DNA from 2 places in the Flagellimonas crocea genome. Region 2 is predicted to be linked to the other one. Evidence: riboswitches for the same ligand, from Rfam matches in the RefSeq annotation. Region 2 holds a riboswitch; the other holds the start of a gene.

Region 1 (7,502 bases), on a different contig from region 2:
TTTGCCCGCCTCAGTGGCAATTTCAATGGCAAATCGCTTTTGTTTGTCGTTTTTCCAGAGGTTGTCAACCAACTTCAAGGCAGCCAAAAGCGTAGATGGGGTAACAATGATTACGTCTTTTACAAATGCATCTTCGTACAAATTGGGTTCAAAAGCCGAGGCAATCGCAAAAGCAGGCTCCGTTGGTATGAACATAAAGACCGTATCTGGGCTTTCGTCAATCAAGAGTTGATAGTTCTTCTTGCTCAACTCCTCTATATGTCTTTTAATGGAATCTATATGTTGTTTCAGGTAGATTTCCCGTTGTTTTTCATCTTCTTCGGATACGTATCGTTCAAAATGAACAATGGAAACCTTGCTGTCCACAATCATTTTTTTGCCGTCTGGTAAATGGATCAGCACATCGGTCTGGTACCTTTTCCCTTCCTCGTCCTTAAAACTGTCCTGTATTGTATATTCACGGTCTTTGGTAAGACCAGATTTCTCTAAAATACGTGTCAAAATCACCTCGCCCCAGTTCCCTTGCATTTTGCTATCACCTTTTAAGGCCTTGGTCAAGTTTTCCGCCTCTTGGGTAATTTTCAGGTTTTGACTGCGTAAATCCAACAATTGTTGTTTTAAAGCAGCGTGCAGACCAAAATTTTCCTGCTGGGATTTCACCACTTTTTCCTCAAACTCTTTGATTTTTTTATTGAGCGGGTCCAGTATGTTGTCGATATTTTCTTTGTTGCTCTTGGTAAACTTTTCGCTTTTTTCGTCAAGAATCTTATTGGCCAGGTTTTCAAATTCTTTGGTGAATTTTTCCTGAAGTTTTTCCAGTTCCTGTTTTTGCTCCAAGAGTTTTTCTTCCAGATTGTCCGATTTGGATTCTTCTTTGGCCAGAGCGATTTCAATTTCAGATTTCCTGTTTTGAATCTCCTTTATTTCCTCTTTCAGTGAGGACTCTGTTTTTCTAAATTCGATTTCCTTGCTTTCCCAAACACTCTCTGTTGACTTGGTCTTTAGTTTTTGAATGTACACCCCCACAAAGAGACCTATGCCCAACGTGATGATGAATCCTATAATGATGTAGATAAGTTCTGCGCCCATTAAAAAATTTCTGAAGGATAAAGATAACGGATTATAAAGATAAAAATGCCATTTCAGTGAAAGCAGAAATCCACAAAAGGCATATTGAAATTTGTCAGTTCGAGTGTTTTTGAAAAAAAAAATGTATCGAGAACTAGAATTTCAAGCCTAAAAACAATTCTCGATACAAAATTCCTTTAGAATTTCACTCGAATTGACGGTTTTGACTCAAGAAAACTTCAAGATTTAGAAAGGCAACCCCTATTTTGAAACTTTAAAAGAACCCGTTTTAGCATCAAACTGCACCATTTCCGAAGGGAATAATTTGTCGAAGTGTTTTTGTTCGATGAGTTGACAAGGGTCTCCGAAGGGATGGTTCTTTCCGTCCAAGATCAATATGCGGTCGCATAACTGAATGGCCAGTTCGATTTCGTGTGTAGTGAACAGGATAGTTTTTTGTTTATCGTGCGCCAATGCTTGAAGCATTTTTAAAATCTGCACTTTGTGATAGAGGTCCAAATGCGTGGTGGGTTCATCCAACAGGATTAACGAAGTGTCCTGGGCCATGGCCCGCGCTACCAATACCCGTTGTAACTGACCATCACTGAGTTCGTGGCATTTGTTGTTACGGAGATCGTTCAGCAAAAAGGCATCCAAACTTGTCTGAATCTGTAGCTTATCTTCCTGTGTCAATGTACCGAGCCAGTTGGTGTAAGGCTGTCGTCCAAGGGCGATCAATTCCTGAACCGTGAGATTTTTAGAAGCGGGTTGTTCCGTTAATACCACACTGAGCTCTTTGGCCAACGTTGCTGAGGTATATTTTTCTAACGGTTTGCCATTCAAATGTATATCTCCAGAAAGTTTTGCTTGAAATCCGCCCAAGGTGCGCAGCAAGGTAGATTTTCCGATACCGTTAATGCCCACAACACCACAGAGCATTCCAGCCTCCAAATCAAAATTGATGTTTTGTGCTATGGTTTTGGAACCGTACCCAATGGACAAATCGGCAATGGACAATATGTTTTTCTCCGTTTTCGCCATCAGAACATCATTTTACGTTTGCGGACCAAGAGCCATATTACCACAGGAGCCCCTACCAAGGATGTAATGGCGTTTATGGGCAACACGCTGGCGGAATTGGGCAGTTGCGCCAAGGTGTCGCACAACAGCATTAGAATGGCACCGTACAGCATCACGGCGGGAATCAACACTTTGTGTTCCATAGTATCGAAAATCTGTCTGGTTAAATGGGGAACGGCCAACCCTACAAAAGCGATGGGACCTGCAAACGCGGTTATTCCGCCTGCCAACAATCCAGTTGCGATTATAATGGTCATTCTAGATTTTTTCAAGGAGACCCCCAAACTTCGCGCATAGTTTTCGCCCAAAAGGAAGGCATTCAACGATTTTATCGAGACAATACTCATTAAAACACCGACGGCTACGATGCTTCCCAACAAAAATAATTGATTTACGGATAGATTGCCCACGCTTCCGAAGGACCAAAAATTAAACCGTTGCAAATCCTCTGCACTTGAAAAATAGGCCAGAACGCTCACAATTGCAGAAGTGATGCTGCCGAACATCAACCCAATAATGAGTAAGGCCATAGTGTCCTTTACCCGTTGGGCCACGATCATTACTATCAAAAGCACCAAAAAACTACCAAAACTTGAGGCGATGGATAGGGTTATATCACCCAGAAATGATAGGGAGGTGTACCCTGCCAAAATGGATGTACCCATTAAAAATAAGGCAGCGCCCAAACTGGCCCCCGAACTGATACCCAATACAAAAGGGCCAGCCAAAGGGTTTCTGAACAGGGTTTGCATCAAAAGTCCGCTCAAAGCGAGTCCAGCACCCACCAAAATGGAGGTAAATGCCTTGGGCACCCGATAATCCCAGATGATGTACTCCCACGAAGCAATTTCAGGACTTTCCCCGAATAGGGTAGACAACATATCGGCAAAAGGTATAGTAACCGACCCCGAACTGATGTTCAATAGCCACGAACACAGCAAGGCGAGCACCATCAGTAAAAACGAAAACCGATATGTTCGACCTCCTTGCATTTATTGTAACGGTTTGATGAATTGCAGTTCGTGTTGCGGCAATAGTTCGGGATGCAATATTTTGATGAGGTCTTTCAATACCAAATCGGGCCTATGTGGGGCCGATTCATAAAAAATGAGCCCTCCCGTTTCGCCTTTGTCAATGGCATTGGAAAACACATTTTTGCTTTTGAAAGCATCAAACTGTTGATGGTGTGGATTGGCTTCGGCCAATTCGTTATACGTGGTTTCGGCTGACGGATTGAACCAATATTCGGCGTCTTGGGCTTTTTCTAAAACCGATTCCAGACTGAGTCCTATGCTGCCCGTTTCGTTGTTATCGGCCCAAAGATAATCGGCATTGGCATCCTCCAGAAACTTGGCCATCCAGCTTTTCCCGCCTGCTACGTACCATACGTCTTTGTACAGTCCGCCTGTTAAAACCGTGGGTTTGGTCTTTGCTTTTTGGGCCAATTCCTTGGCTTGTAGGTAGGAAGATTCAACTTCTGCAAAAATACTATCGCCCAAGGCCTCTTTTTGAAAGAAAGGTGCAAAGAACTTGATCCATTCCGCTTTTCCCAAAGGGGTGTGTTCTACCCAATCGCCGTTGTAGACCACGGGCGTCCCTGCTTTTTTGATAATGTCGTACGCCTTGTTTTCATTGTTGATGCTAAACCCGACAATAAGCTCTGGATTCATGGCGAGCACCATTTCAGTGTTAAGCATGTCGTTCATGCCCAGATTTTGAATTTGCCCGTTTTCCACCAGTTTTCGAGCCTCTGGGGAAGAAATGTAATCCGTATTGGGAAAACCGACCACGGTATTGAGTTCGCCCAATTGCGTTAGGGGCTCAATGTGGGTGGTGGAGGTAAGCACCACTTTTTCAACAGGAGTGCCAATAATGGCATCGTAGGCATCTCTTGGAAAGGACATTGCTATCAATTTTTCCTTTGGAACCAGGGCGTAGGTAAAATTGTCGGCACCTGGCCAAGCAGAGGTGACTTCAATAATGGTTATATCGCCTTCTTTTTTTATCGTGAAGCCCTTTGCATACGTAATGTTCGATGCTGTTTCTTGAATTTGAACAGGTTGCTGCTTTTTTTCTTGTTTACAACCCGTCAGCGCTACCAGAAGCAATACCAGTGGTAGAATCAATCGATGTTTTTGTGCCATGGGTCAAAAGTAAGATTATTTAATTTTTGCGGAAAAAGATTAAACAGATTGATTAGCTTTGGCCCCGAATTTTGGTTCGCACGGAGTTTCCGTGGGATTAAAAGGGAATCCAGTGAAAAACTGGAGCTGTTCCCGCAACTGTAAATGTATGTGCCGAATCGGCACTGATGTTTTTTGAGCATCAGTACGTAGTAGGCGATTGTCTCTTCTTCAAAGCCACTGCCCAATGGGTGGGAAGGTAGGAGACAAAACACAAGCCAGGAGACCTGCCAAATTCAAACAAACAATGTTAAACTTTCGGGATAAAAGTTTACGTATGCATCACATACTATTCTCCCGTTTATTCAATTAAACGAAATGAAAAAAAATCATTTATGGTTGATTACCGCCCTATTGGCGGGCAAGGGAATTTTTGCACAAAATGTACAGCAAGATTCACTTAAAGTGCAACAACTGGACGAGGTTGTTGTAAGCGACTCAAAATTTGAGTTGAAACGAGAAAACTCAGGAAAAACAGTGATCAAAATCACTGCTGAAGAAATGCAGCGCAACCAGGGCAGGACGGTTGCGGAAATCATCAACACCAAAAGCGGTATCGAGATTGCAGGTAGCCGCGGTCGTGATGGGGATGTGCTTGGGGTGTATGCGCGTGGTGGCCGTGGACGTCAGGTTTTGATCATTATCGATGGTGTTCGTGTGCAGGATCCATCTACATTTTCTGCAGAGTACGATCTTCGCTTGCTTTCGCCCAATACCATCGAATCCATTGAGATCATTAAAGGAGCGGCAAGTACGCTTTATGGAACCAATGCGGTAACGGCCGTGATCAATATCACAACGAAAAAGAGCTCCGAAAAGAAGATTGCAGGAAATTTTGAAACGAGCGTAGGGACCAATCAAACAGCCGATGACCAGAATTATAATATCGGGAGCATTCAAAATTCTGCGAATGTGAACGGTACTTTGGGCAAGTTCAATTATGGGGTCGATTTTTCCAACCGATATAAGAGTGGGCTCTCTGCCGCGGTGACGCCAGAGAACGAAGAGGACATTTTTTCCCATTACAGCACTAATCTAAAGCTAGGGTATCAGTTTTCGGAAAGTTTTGGGGTTCAGGTTTATGGTAATCAGACCAAGTTCAAGAATGAATATGATGCTTCAATGGCCGAAGCTGATAATTTGGGTGAAAATGAGCAGCAACGCGTAGGTCTGTCATCAGAATTTGATTATGGCAAAGGTTCCATTCACTTGAACGCTGCCTATACGGACTATGAGTCCGTGGCCAATGACACTTTTGGGGAAAGTATGACCGAAGGAAGTAATTGGGTGTTGGACGTGTACAATAAATACGTTTTTGCTGAAAAGTTCCACACGGTACTTGGGGTGAATTATATAAAGGTTGAAGCGATTTTTACAGAAGAAGTGGATTTTACCATTGTTGACCCTTATGCCAATGTGGTCTATGTTTCGGATTTTGGATTGAATCTGAATGCGGGCGCCAGACTGAACAATCACTCCGAATATGGAAACCATTTTGTGTACAATGTGAATCCATCATTTGTGTTTGATACTGAAGATGGATATGTAAAATTGATGGGGTCGTATGCTACATCGTACATCACACCGAATCTAACGCAATTGTTCGGTGCTTTCGGCGGGAATCCAGAATTGGAGCCTGAAGAAAACGCTACCATTGAGGGAGGTATTGAATTTAAACTCGATAATACTTTCCGAATCAGCACGGTTTATTTTGATAGAAACGAGACGAATGCCATTGGTTACGATGCCAATTTTATGAGCATCAATGTGGCGGATGAAATTGATGCCAATGGGGTAGAGGTAGAAGCTACGTGGTTGCCTTGGAGCAGCTTTAGCGTCAATGCCAACTACACCTTCACGGAACGGAAGGGCGACAATGCCATCCGTATTCCCAAGCACAAGGCGAATGTGTCTTTGTGGTATCAATTCTGTGAGAGTACCGATGCGTCATTGACCTACGCTTACACTGGTGAACGTTTTGATACGGATTTTGCTACGTTCTCGGATATTGCCTTGGAACCATTTTCACTGTTGAACTTTTCCATTAGGCACGAACTGATTAAGAATAAATTGAATGTATTCTTGAATGCGGATAATTTGCTGAACGAAGATTATCGTGAATTGCTAGGTTTCACCACCCGAGGACGAAACTTTAGGATCGGGCTCAACCTGAACCTTTAAAAAGGAAAAGCGGCCGATAGGCCGCTTTTTTATTTTGATTAGGTATTGAGTAATGTTGTGACAATTTCTTTTAGACTTACGATGCATATTCAATTTCAATTTCCCTTTTTTTGCCTTATATGGGTCAAAAGCCCAAATGATAAGTTCTTTTGCCTTGGAAACGGGAGTTTTAGTTAAAACCTTCCTTATATGATTTCCAGAATTACTTAGTTTTCCAAGACCCCTGCTTCCTCGACCATATTGTTCAAGCGGGTCCCTCTATATACCCAAGAAATGGGTGTTTTTTGGAGCAATTTTATGTTAAAGTAAGTTATACCTTGGATTGTGTAGTATATTACTGCCTATTCTTTTGGCCTGTTTTCTTCAATCCATTTTTCCAGATTTCCTATTTTCTGTTTAACAAAGATTTTCCAATTTGTAGTCGATGTTAGCCCCTCATTGTCCAAGGCTTTTAAATACCAATCTTTGTGCCTGAACATGGGCATATTAAGAAAGTCTTCAAAATCGGCTCCAACAAACCAAATATTATCAATTAATTTTATTGTTTGATTCTTGTTCAGGTCTAGGTTGTTAAATAAGTTATGATGTTTACCCCAACTAAATATTTCAATTAAATCTAATTCAAAAAGTTTGTTCAGTACATCTAACCCATGTTTCTTGGCTTTTTTAGTAGTAAAATCACGGTATCCTAGATTCTGAAGTATTGAATAAATGAACTCCACACCATCATTAGGGATAAAAATATCCAAATTTTGTTCATCAAAAATATTTTCTTTTATCATGGTAATACGAATTTAACGTCCCTCACTTTTGACCAAATCCCCGCAGCTCTGAAGTCTAAAGTTATTGTAGCAGGAATATTACTACTGGAAGCGGTTATAGGTCGGTAAGTTATAAAGTTCCCATTTCCCATATTGGCTAAAATTACTCCATCTGCTTTATTTGTTTTTGATATTGCGTGTTTTGTTAGTGCCTTAAAAAGTTCCGATG
Region 2 (7,502 bases):
GCAAGGGAGAAACAACGGCACCATTTGATTATGCCGCCAGATTGACCGAAACAATACTCTTGGGAACCATTGCGGGGCGTTTCCCCGGGGAAACCTTGCACTGGGACGCCGAAACGGCACAGTTCCAGGAGGAAAAGGCCAACAGGTATTTGTCCGGGAATTATCGGGATTTTTAATTAGGTAATCCAGGCACGCAATACTATTGGGTTCAGATGATCAACCATGTTTATATTGGAATGCTGTCCAGTAACATAGAAAGTGGCCATCTTAAAAACAATATTTAACTAAGGGTATTGATATTGAGGTCCGTTCTTATAATAGATTTCTAACAGAGTAGTTGAATCTCTGAATGAGATTTTAAGGTCTTCATTTTAATTATGTAGTGAAGTTTGAATTAGTGAGACAGAGGCTCACTCGAATCGAGTGGGCCTTTTTGTTTTATGGAAAATTGGTAAAATTGAGCCAACTCGATTAAAGCATGCACTTCTCGTGAGATTGACCGACCTATCGGGTCAAAACACTTAAAGTTCATTTAGGGAGAAGTAAAGAAAAGAGCCTCTCAAAGTTATATATTGATGTCTAGTAATCTCAGACAGCATGATTTCTTACCGAAAAGTCATTTTTTACAAGAGTTCCTTTAAGTTAATCTATCCCTGAAAGAAGTTTTTAATTACTTAGAAACAACGCTTCGCTCGTTTTAAAGAAAAACGCAATGGGTCGTTTTTATCCCATTTGCTAAACATCTAGGATGGCCTTCAAATAACTTTCTCTTTGTGAAGGTTTTTTTATTGTTCAAAAGCGGTCGTTGACCCTATGGTGGGCGTCATGAAGTTCATAATCTGTCCGTCCTGATTGTGCAGGAAATGCAACAGTTTGTTCTGTATATTGGAAGATTACAGATCAATCAGTCCGAATTGGGCATCCAAATTCCTCTCTTTTTTTGAAGTTCTACAATCTTACGGGGCTGCCACATGCTCTTTCAATAATAAAACATTCAAATTAATTATATACTGGGATTATTACATACATTTATGCCCAAATAAGTTCTTTACTTAATTTCTTTATCAAAACGATAAGGGTTTCCGACAGATGTCGGGATTAAAAGGGAATCGTGTGTAAATCACGAGCTGACGCGCAACTGTAAGTCCGATTCCATTTTGGAATAGTATGTTTTTGCCCATAAAGCCATTGTCCAGATTCAGGATGAGAAGGCGGTAAAAATCGGACAAGCCAGGATACCTGCCCATATTGTACCCACTTTTTGGGATTTTGACGGTGCCTTCGCGTAAAGGGCAGGTCGAACGTTTGAACTTTACCGGGGATTTCCTCGGCAAATCCCGTATGCGTTCCTCTTGTTTTAAGGCATTGCGAAGTTGAGCTAAGGAGCTTTTATCTAATTGTTCAATTTTATAAAAGCTTTAGCAATGAAAACAAGCAATTTGGGCTATCCAAGAATCGGTGCCCACCGCGAGCTGAAAAGGGCTTGCGAAAAGTATTGGTCTGGCAAGAGTGCCATGCAAGATCTACTGGATGCGGGTAAAAGCATCCGAAAGGAAAACTGGAAGCTCCAGCAAGAAAAGGAAATCGACCTTATCCCATCCAACGATTTCTCATTTTATGATCAGGTATTGGATACCACACTTATGGTGGGTGCCATCCCGGAGCGGTATTCTGATCTAAAGGGACCTGATGTAAATCTTTTTGACCTTTATTTTGCCATGGCTCGGGGAGTACAAAGAGATGGAGTGGATGTCATCGCCATGGAAATGACCAAATGGTTCGATACCAACTACCACTACATTGTTCCAGAGTTTACCAAAAATCAAGGATTTGAATTGCTTTCGTCAAAAGCAGTTGATGAGTTCAATGAGGCCAAATCATTGGGTATTCACACCAAACCTGTGCTTTTGGGCCCAGTGACCTATCTATTGTTGGGCAAAGAAAAGGAGAAAGGGTTCCATAGGCTCGACCTATTGCCAGAACTTCTTTCCGTATACCATGACATCCTTAAAAAACTGACAGATGCGGGAGCCACATGGGTGCAATTTGATGAACCCATCCTTTCCACAGACTTGGCGGATAGGGAACAAAATGCCATTACAGGAGTATACGAAGGAATCGCGGAAAAATTTCCAAATCTCAAAATCCTATTGGCCAGTTACTTTGGGGAATATGGGAACAATCTTGATACCGTGCTCCAATTGCCCGTGTGCGCCTTGCACCTGGATTTAAGACGAGGTCCAAGGGAATTGGACAAAATTTTGTCCTCCGGTAAATTAAATAGGAATGTATCCTTATCTCTGGGCGTAATCGATGGCCGGAATATTTGGAAAAACGATTTCCGGTCTTCTATGGAAATTATTCTAAAGACCAAGACTCAATTGGGTATGGAGCGTGTTTTTATTTCTCCATCGTGTTCCTTGATACATGTTCCCTGTGATTTGGAATTGGAAAGGAATGAAGGAACACTTTCCAAGGAAATCAAGGAGTGGATGGCCTTTGCCAATCAAAAATTGGAAGAACTCCATAACTTAAAGACACTCGTCAGTGTTCCTGATTACGAATCCCACTCGATCTTCATGGACAATTTGGCTTCCATGGAGAAAAGGAAAAATTCCATTGTAATCCATAAGCCCTTGGTAAAACAACGCGTGGAGAAACTTCGGGAAAGGGATTACCACAGGATAACTCCCTTTGAAAAAAGAAAAATTCTTCAGGAAGCCCATTTAAAACTTCCTCTTTTTCCTACCACTACGATTGGATCCTTTCCACAGACCCAAGAGCTGAGAAATATGAGGTCACTGTATAAAAAAGGAAAACTAAGTGAAGATGAGTATGTTGAATACCTGATGAAGGAAACGATAAAAGCCGTCCTTTTTCAAGAGGAAATAGGTCTAGATGTCCATGTACACGGCGAATTCGAACGCAACGACATGGTAGAGTACTTTGGCGAACAGTTGGAAGGGTTTGTCTTTACTCAAAATGGATGGGTACAGAGTTATGGGTCGAGATGTGTGAAACCTCCCATTATATATGGAGATGTCTCCCGGCCGCATGCGATGACAGTGTTCTGGACTTCGTTTGCACAAGCCTTGACCGAAAAGCCCGTAAAAGGAATGTTGACGGGGCCGGTCACCATGCTACAATGGTCCTTTGTGCGGGATGATCAGCCCCGTTCCACGACCTGCAATCAAATAGCATTGGCTCTACTTGACGAGGTAATCGATTTGGAAAAAGCGGGCATAGGGATCATACAGGTGGATGAACCTGCCATTCGGGAAGGCTTGCCTTTGCATAAAAAAGAATGGGACCACTATCTAGACTGGGCCATAGGTTCCTTTAAGTTGTCCACTAGCGGGGTGAAGGACTCCACTCAGATACATACCCATATGTGCTATTCGGAGTTCAACGATATCATCAACAATATTGCGGATATGGATGCGGATGTAATTACTATTGAGTGTTCGCGATCCCAAATGGAATTGTTGAATGCCTTTAAAGCGTTTGATTATCCCAATGACATAGGACCCGGGGTATATGACATCCATTCTCCAAGGGTTCCAAACATCGAAGAAATTTTGGAGCTCCTACGTAAGGCGGAAAGCGTATTGCCCGCATCCAAACTCTGGGTAAACCCTGATTGCGGATTGAAGACAAGGGGGTGGGAGGAAACCAAAAAAGCCTTGAAGGTGATGGTTTCCGCAGCCCGGCAAATGAGAGAGGCCGTTGGCCAACCTTCAAATTAGGACCAAAGGGGGCCGATATCAAAATCGGCCCCTTAACAAAGAGGCCAACCGATGGGATACATGTTTCTTGCGCTTTACTACAAAGCTCTAATGTATATCGATGCAATCATTGTTCGCAGATTTTTTCGAATGGTTTCAATTTTAGTAAGACCGATTGGCCAATCTATTCCAAAATCGAGAGATAAACAGAACTACTTGAAAGGTCCCTTTAAACTATGGTTTAATAAAGAATTACCACAAATTTAACTGCGCTAAAATTATTACTTTACAAGAGGTATAGTAGTTTTTTACCTCTACAGTTTCAATACCGCTAGAGATGAGTCCTACGTGAAATGTTTTAACCGTATTGCGTCGAGAAACGGGCCTTATGGCCCTTTGTTCCTATCTATCCCCAACCCAATGGGGATAAATCGGTGCTTGCCCTGATATCCCATTGAGAAGCTTTAGGTGTTCTTCGGACAAGTTCCAACCAACGGAATCAATGTTGGAGAGCAATTGCTTTTCGTTCCTTGCGCCAATGACGATGTTGGAAACACTTTTTTTCTGAAGCAACCAGTTGATAGCGATCTGTGGTATGGATTTTCCAATTTCGCTGCTTATTTTTTCCAGAACATCGATGACATTGAACAGGAACTCGTCCTCAACCGGTGGTGCCCCAACATTCCCGCCCGATTTGATCCTGCCTGCCTTCATTTCCATTCCCCTTTTTATTTTACCTGTCAATCGACCCCAACCCAAAGAGCTCCAAACCATCATTCCAATATTCTGGTCTTTCGATTGTAGCATCCCCACCATATTAATTGTGGGGCACTTGGTAAATCGTGAGATTAAAAATTTGTTGTTAATCCGAAATTTGTAAATTGCGGGAACAAATTGTTTGCATTTACCAAAAATGAAGCCCGAATATTTGCATAACCTCAAAATCGAGCCTCTTTCGGAAAACGTCATGGAGGATGATTTTAGCGTAATATATGAGTTCTACAGGCCAAAACTTGTGGTGATTGTAAATAGTTATGTGCCTTCCCGAGAAGATGCCGAAGAGATTGTTCATGATGTTTTCATCAAATTATGGGACAAATGGGCCGATTTGCAAATCACCTCCAATCTCACAGGTTATATTTATAGCATGACCCGAAATGCCTGCTTGGATTACCTTCGTGCCAAAAAGAATAAGCTCACCAAAGAGATGTCCCTTGAGCAACAGGAGTTTTGGTTGAACCATGGAGCCTTGGCCGACGATATGGCCTCATCCATTTTGGCGAGGGAACTTCAATCCTTGGTCGACCAAGCCATAGAGCAACTTCCCGAAAAGTGCCAAAAGGTTTTCAAAAAGAGCAGGGTAGAGGGGTTGTGCAACAAGGAAATTTCGAAGGAATTGGAAATTTCCCCAAAAACCGTGGAAAACCACATGACCAGAGCTTTAAGGCAGCTTAGAGTAGCACTGGCAGAATATTTACCCTCCCTATTTTTATAAATTTTACTTTCCGACTAGGGGGTGTCTTTCTTTTTTACGTCCTGCTATTGAATACTGTTCCTAATTTAAGATGAACAACAAGGATATAAATGCACTGGTAGAAGGCCGTCTATCGGAAGGGAAAAAGGCTGAGGTTGTGAAGTGGTTGCTCAAAAACCCCAAGCAACAACAGCGTTACCATGTACTGAAAGCAAGGCATGTCGCCAAACTGCTAAAAGAGGGCGAGCGCAAAAATAAACTAGAGACCAAAAGAGAATTTGCCGATTGGTATAAATATGTAGGATATGCAGCTTGCGTTTTGCTAATGGTTGCATTGGCCTATACGTTGGTTTCTCCATATGAACAATTGGAAGAAAAACCTTCACAGATAATTTTGGCTTCTACCTCAATAGGAGAGAACAAGACCATAACCTTGTCAGATGGTACCAAAGTTACCCTCAATGCAAACACCATATTTTCATATCCGGAGAAATTTTCCGGGGCATCAAGAGAGGTGAGCCTAAACGGGGAAGCCTTTTTTGACGTGGCGCATAATGCGGAAAAACCTTTTATGGTGGATACAGGAAATGGAATGAACATTCAAGTTTTGGGAACTGTTTTTAACGTAAAGTCCTATCCCGAGGACCAACATGTGGAAACCACGTTGATTTCTGGGAAAGTGAAGGTGGTGGAGGAGCGAAATCAGAAAACCGTTGTTTTGGCACCATCCCAAAGAGCCACTTATGTAAAGGATGCCGACAAGCTCATCGTGGACAACGTGCAGACCAATAAATTTACGGCATGGCGCCAGGGAAAACTGATTTATGACGAAACTCCCATAAGACAAGTAATAAGTGATTTAAAAAGGAAATACAAGGTTGAAATATCCGTAGAATCCCCTGGAATAATGGATTATAAATATACCGGGGAGTTTGACAATCTTGGTATTGAACAGATCTTGGACCTCTTTGAGGTATCATCGCCCATACTCTATAGAATGCATAATAACCAAATAACACTATTTATGAAGCAATAAAACCAAAAAGAGAGAGGAAGGTGCGGCAACACCTTCCTCTCAGAGACTATTTAACCACATAAAATGTAATTAAACATCGTAAACTTTTCAAAATTATGGAAAAAAAGGAACTTTTTTTACCAAAGGTCCCAATTATCAGGATAATGAAAATCTATTTGATCTTAGTGGCACTTACCTTGGCCAAGTTATTTGCTTCTGAAGCAAATGCCCAAAGCATCTCATTGGAGGCAAATAATGTAAGATTAAAGCGGATTCTGAACGAAATCGAGCGTAAGAGCGATTATAGTTTTTTCTACAATAACAGCATTGTGGACGTTTATTCCAGAAAATCGCTAAAAGTTGAAAACAAGACACTGGATGCCGTACTGAGCGAACTGTTCTCGGATTCCGATATTGCTTTTAGCTTTGTGAGAAACCAGATCATTCTGTTTCCAAAGAACAACCCGGAGATTAAGGATAAAATTGAAAACCTCCTAAGCAAGCACGATATTGATAAAGTGCCTACCGCTTTGAGCCCGGACAAGATTAACGAGTTGATCAGAACCAATGTACAGTTTACTGTTAACGGAAAAGTTACCGATAATACCGGCACTCCCATTCCAGGTGTGTCGATTTTGGTAAAAGGTACCTCCAAGGGTACTACCACCGACTTTGACGGTAACTATAGCATTATGGCGGACTCCGGTGATGTCCTGGTCTTCAGTTATATCGGTTTTGTGACCCAAGAGATCGAAGTCACCGGGGAACAGACCATAGATGTATCGCTAAAAGAGAATGTGGCCGCACTCGAAGAGGTTGTCGTAGTGGGTTACGGTACACAGAAAAAATCTGACCTTACCGGAGCCGTTGGCGCAGTGGATAGCGAAACCCTATTAAAGGCACCCGTTAGCAATGCACTGCAAGGCATGAGGGGTAAAGTTGCCGGTGTAAATGTATTTTTAAATTCAGGTTCACCTACAGGTTCGCCAAGAATCGTAATTCGTGGTGTTGGAACCATCAATTCCTCAACAGACCCCCTATATGTAGTAGATGGTGTGGTAATGGATGACATTCAATTCATCAACCCCAACGATATCGAACGGATGGAGGTGCTGAAAGATGCATCTTCCGCAGCGATCTATGGTGCTAGGGGTGCCAACGGAGTTGTTTTGATTACGACCAAAAGAGGTTCAAAAGATGAAAAGATAAGTATAGGTTATGATGGTTTCTTAAGTGTGGGAAGCATCCGTAAGAAAATGGATTTGTTGAACGCGGAAGAGTGGTTGGA

Evidence for each region. Region 2 has a riboswitch for cobalamin ahead of metE (5-methyltetrahydropteroyltriglutamate--homocysteine S-methyltransferase). Riboswitches for the same ligand answer to the same signal wherever they lie in the genome.
Region 1: it holds a riboswitch for cobalamin, as region 2 does, so the genes downstream of both, SD449_RS04035 (TonB-dependent receptor plug domain-containing protein) here and metE (5-methyltetrahydropteroyltriglutamate--homocysteine S-methyltransferase) in region 2, are expected to answer to the same signal.

Annotation. Positions count from the first base shown of each region.
Region 1 covers NZ_JAUZVX010000001.1:872,421-879,922, reverse strand. The annotation lists gene rmuC (DNA recombination protein RmuC) at 1-1,089, opposite strand, end outside; gene SD449_RS04050 (ABC transporter ATP-binding protein) at 1,330-2,109, opposite strand; gene SD449_RS04045 (FecCD family ABC transporter permease) at 2,109-3,140, opposite strand; gene SD449_RS04040 (ABC transporter substrate-binding protein) at 3,141-4,292, opposite strand; cobalamin riboswitch at 4,348-4,580, shown strand; gene SD449_RS04035 (TonB-dependent receptor plug domain-containing protein) at 4,650-6,512, shown strand; gene SD449_RS04030 (hypothetical protein) at 6,854-7,294, opposite strand; gene SD449_RS04025 (hypothetical protein) at 7,291-7,502, opposite strand, start outside.
Region 2 covers NZ_JAUZVX010000007.1:308-7,809, forward strand. The annotation lists partial or broken gene SD449_RS18355 (gfo/Idh/MocA family oxidoreductase) at 1-176, shown strand, start outside; cobalamin riboswitch at 1,060-1,261, shown strand; gene metE (5-methyltetrahydropteroyltriglutamate--homocysteine S-methyltransferase) at 1,425-3,746, shown strand; gene SD449_RS18365 (aldo/keto reductase) at 4,128-4,532, opposite strand; gene SD449_RS18370 (RNA polymerase sigma-70 factor) at 4,639-5,220, shown strand; gene SD449_RS18375 (FecR family protein) at 5,291-6,235, shown strand; gene SD449_RS18380 (TonB-dependent receptor) at 6,379-7,502, shown strand, end outside.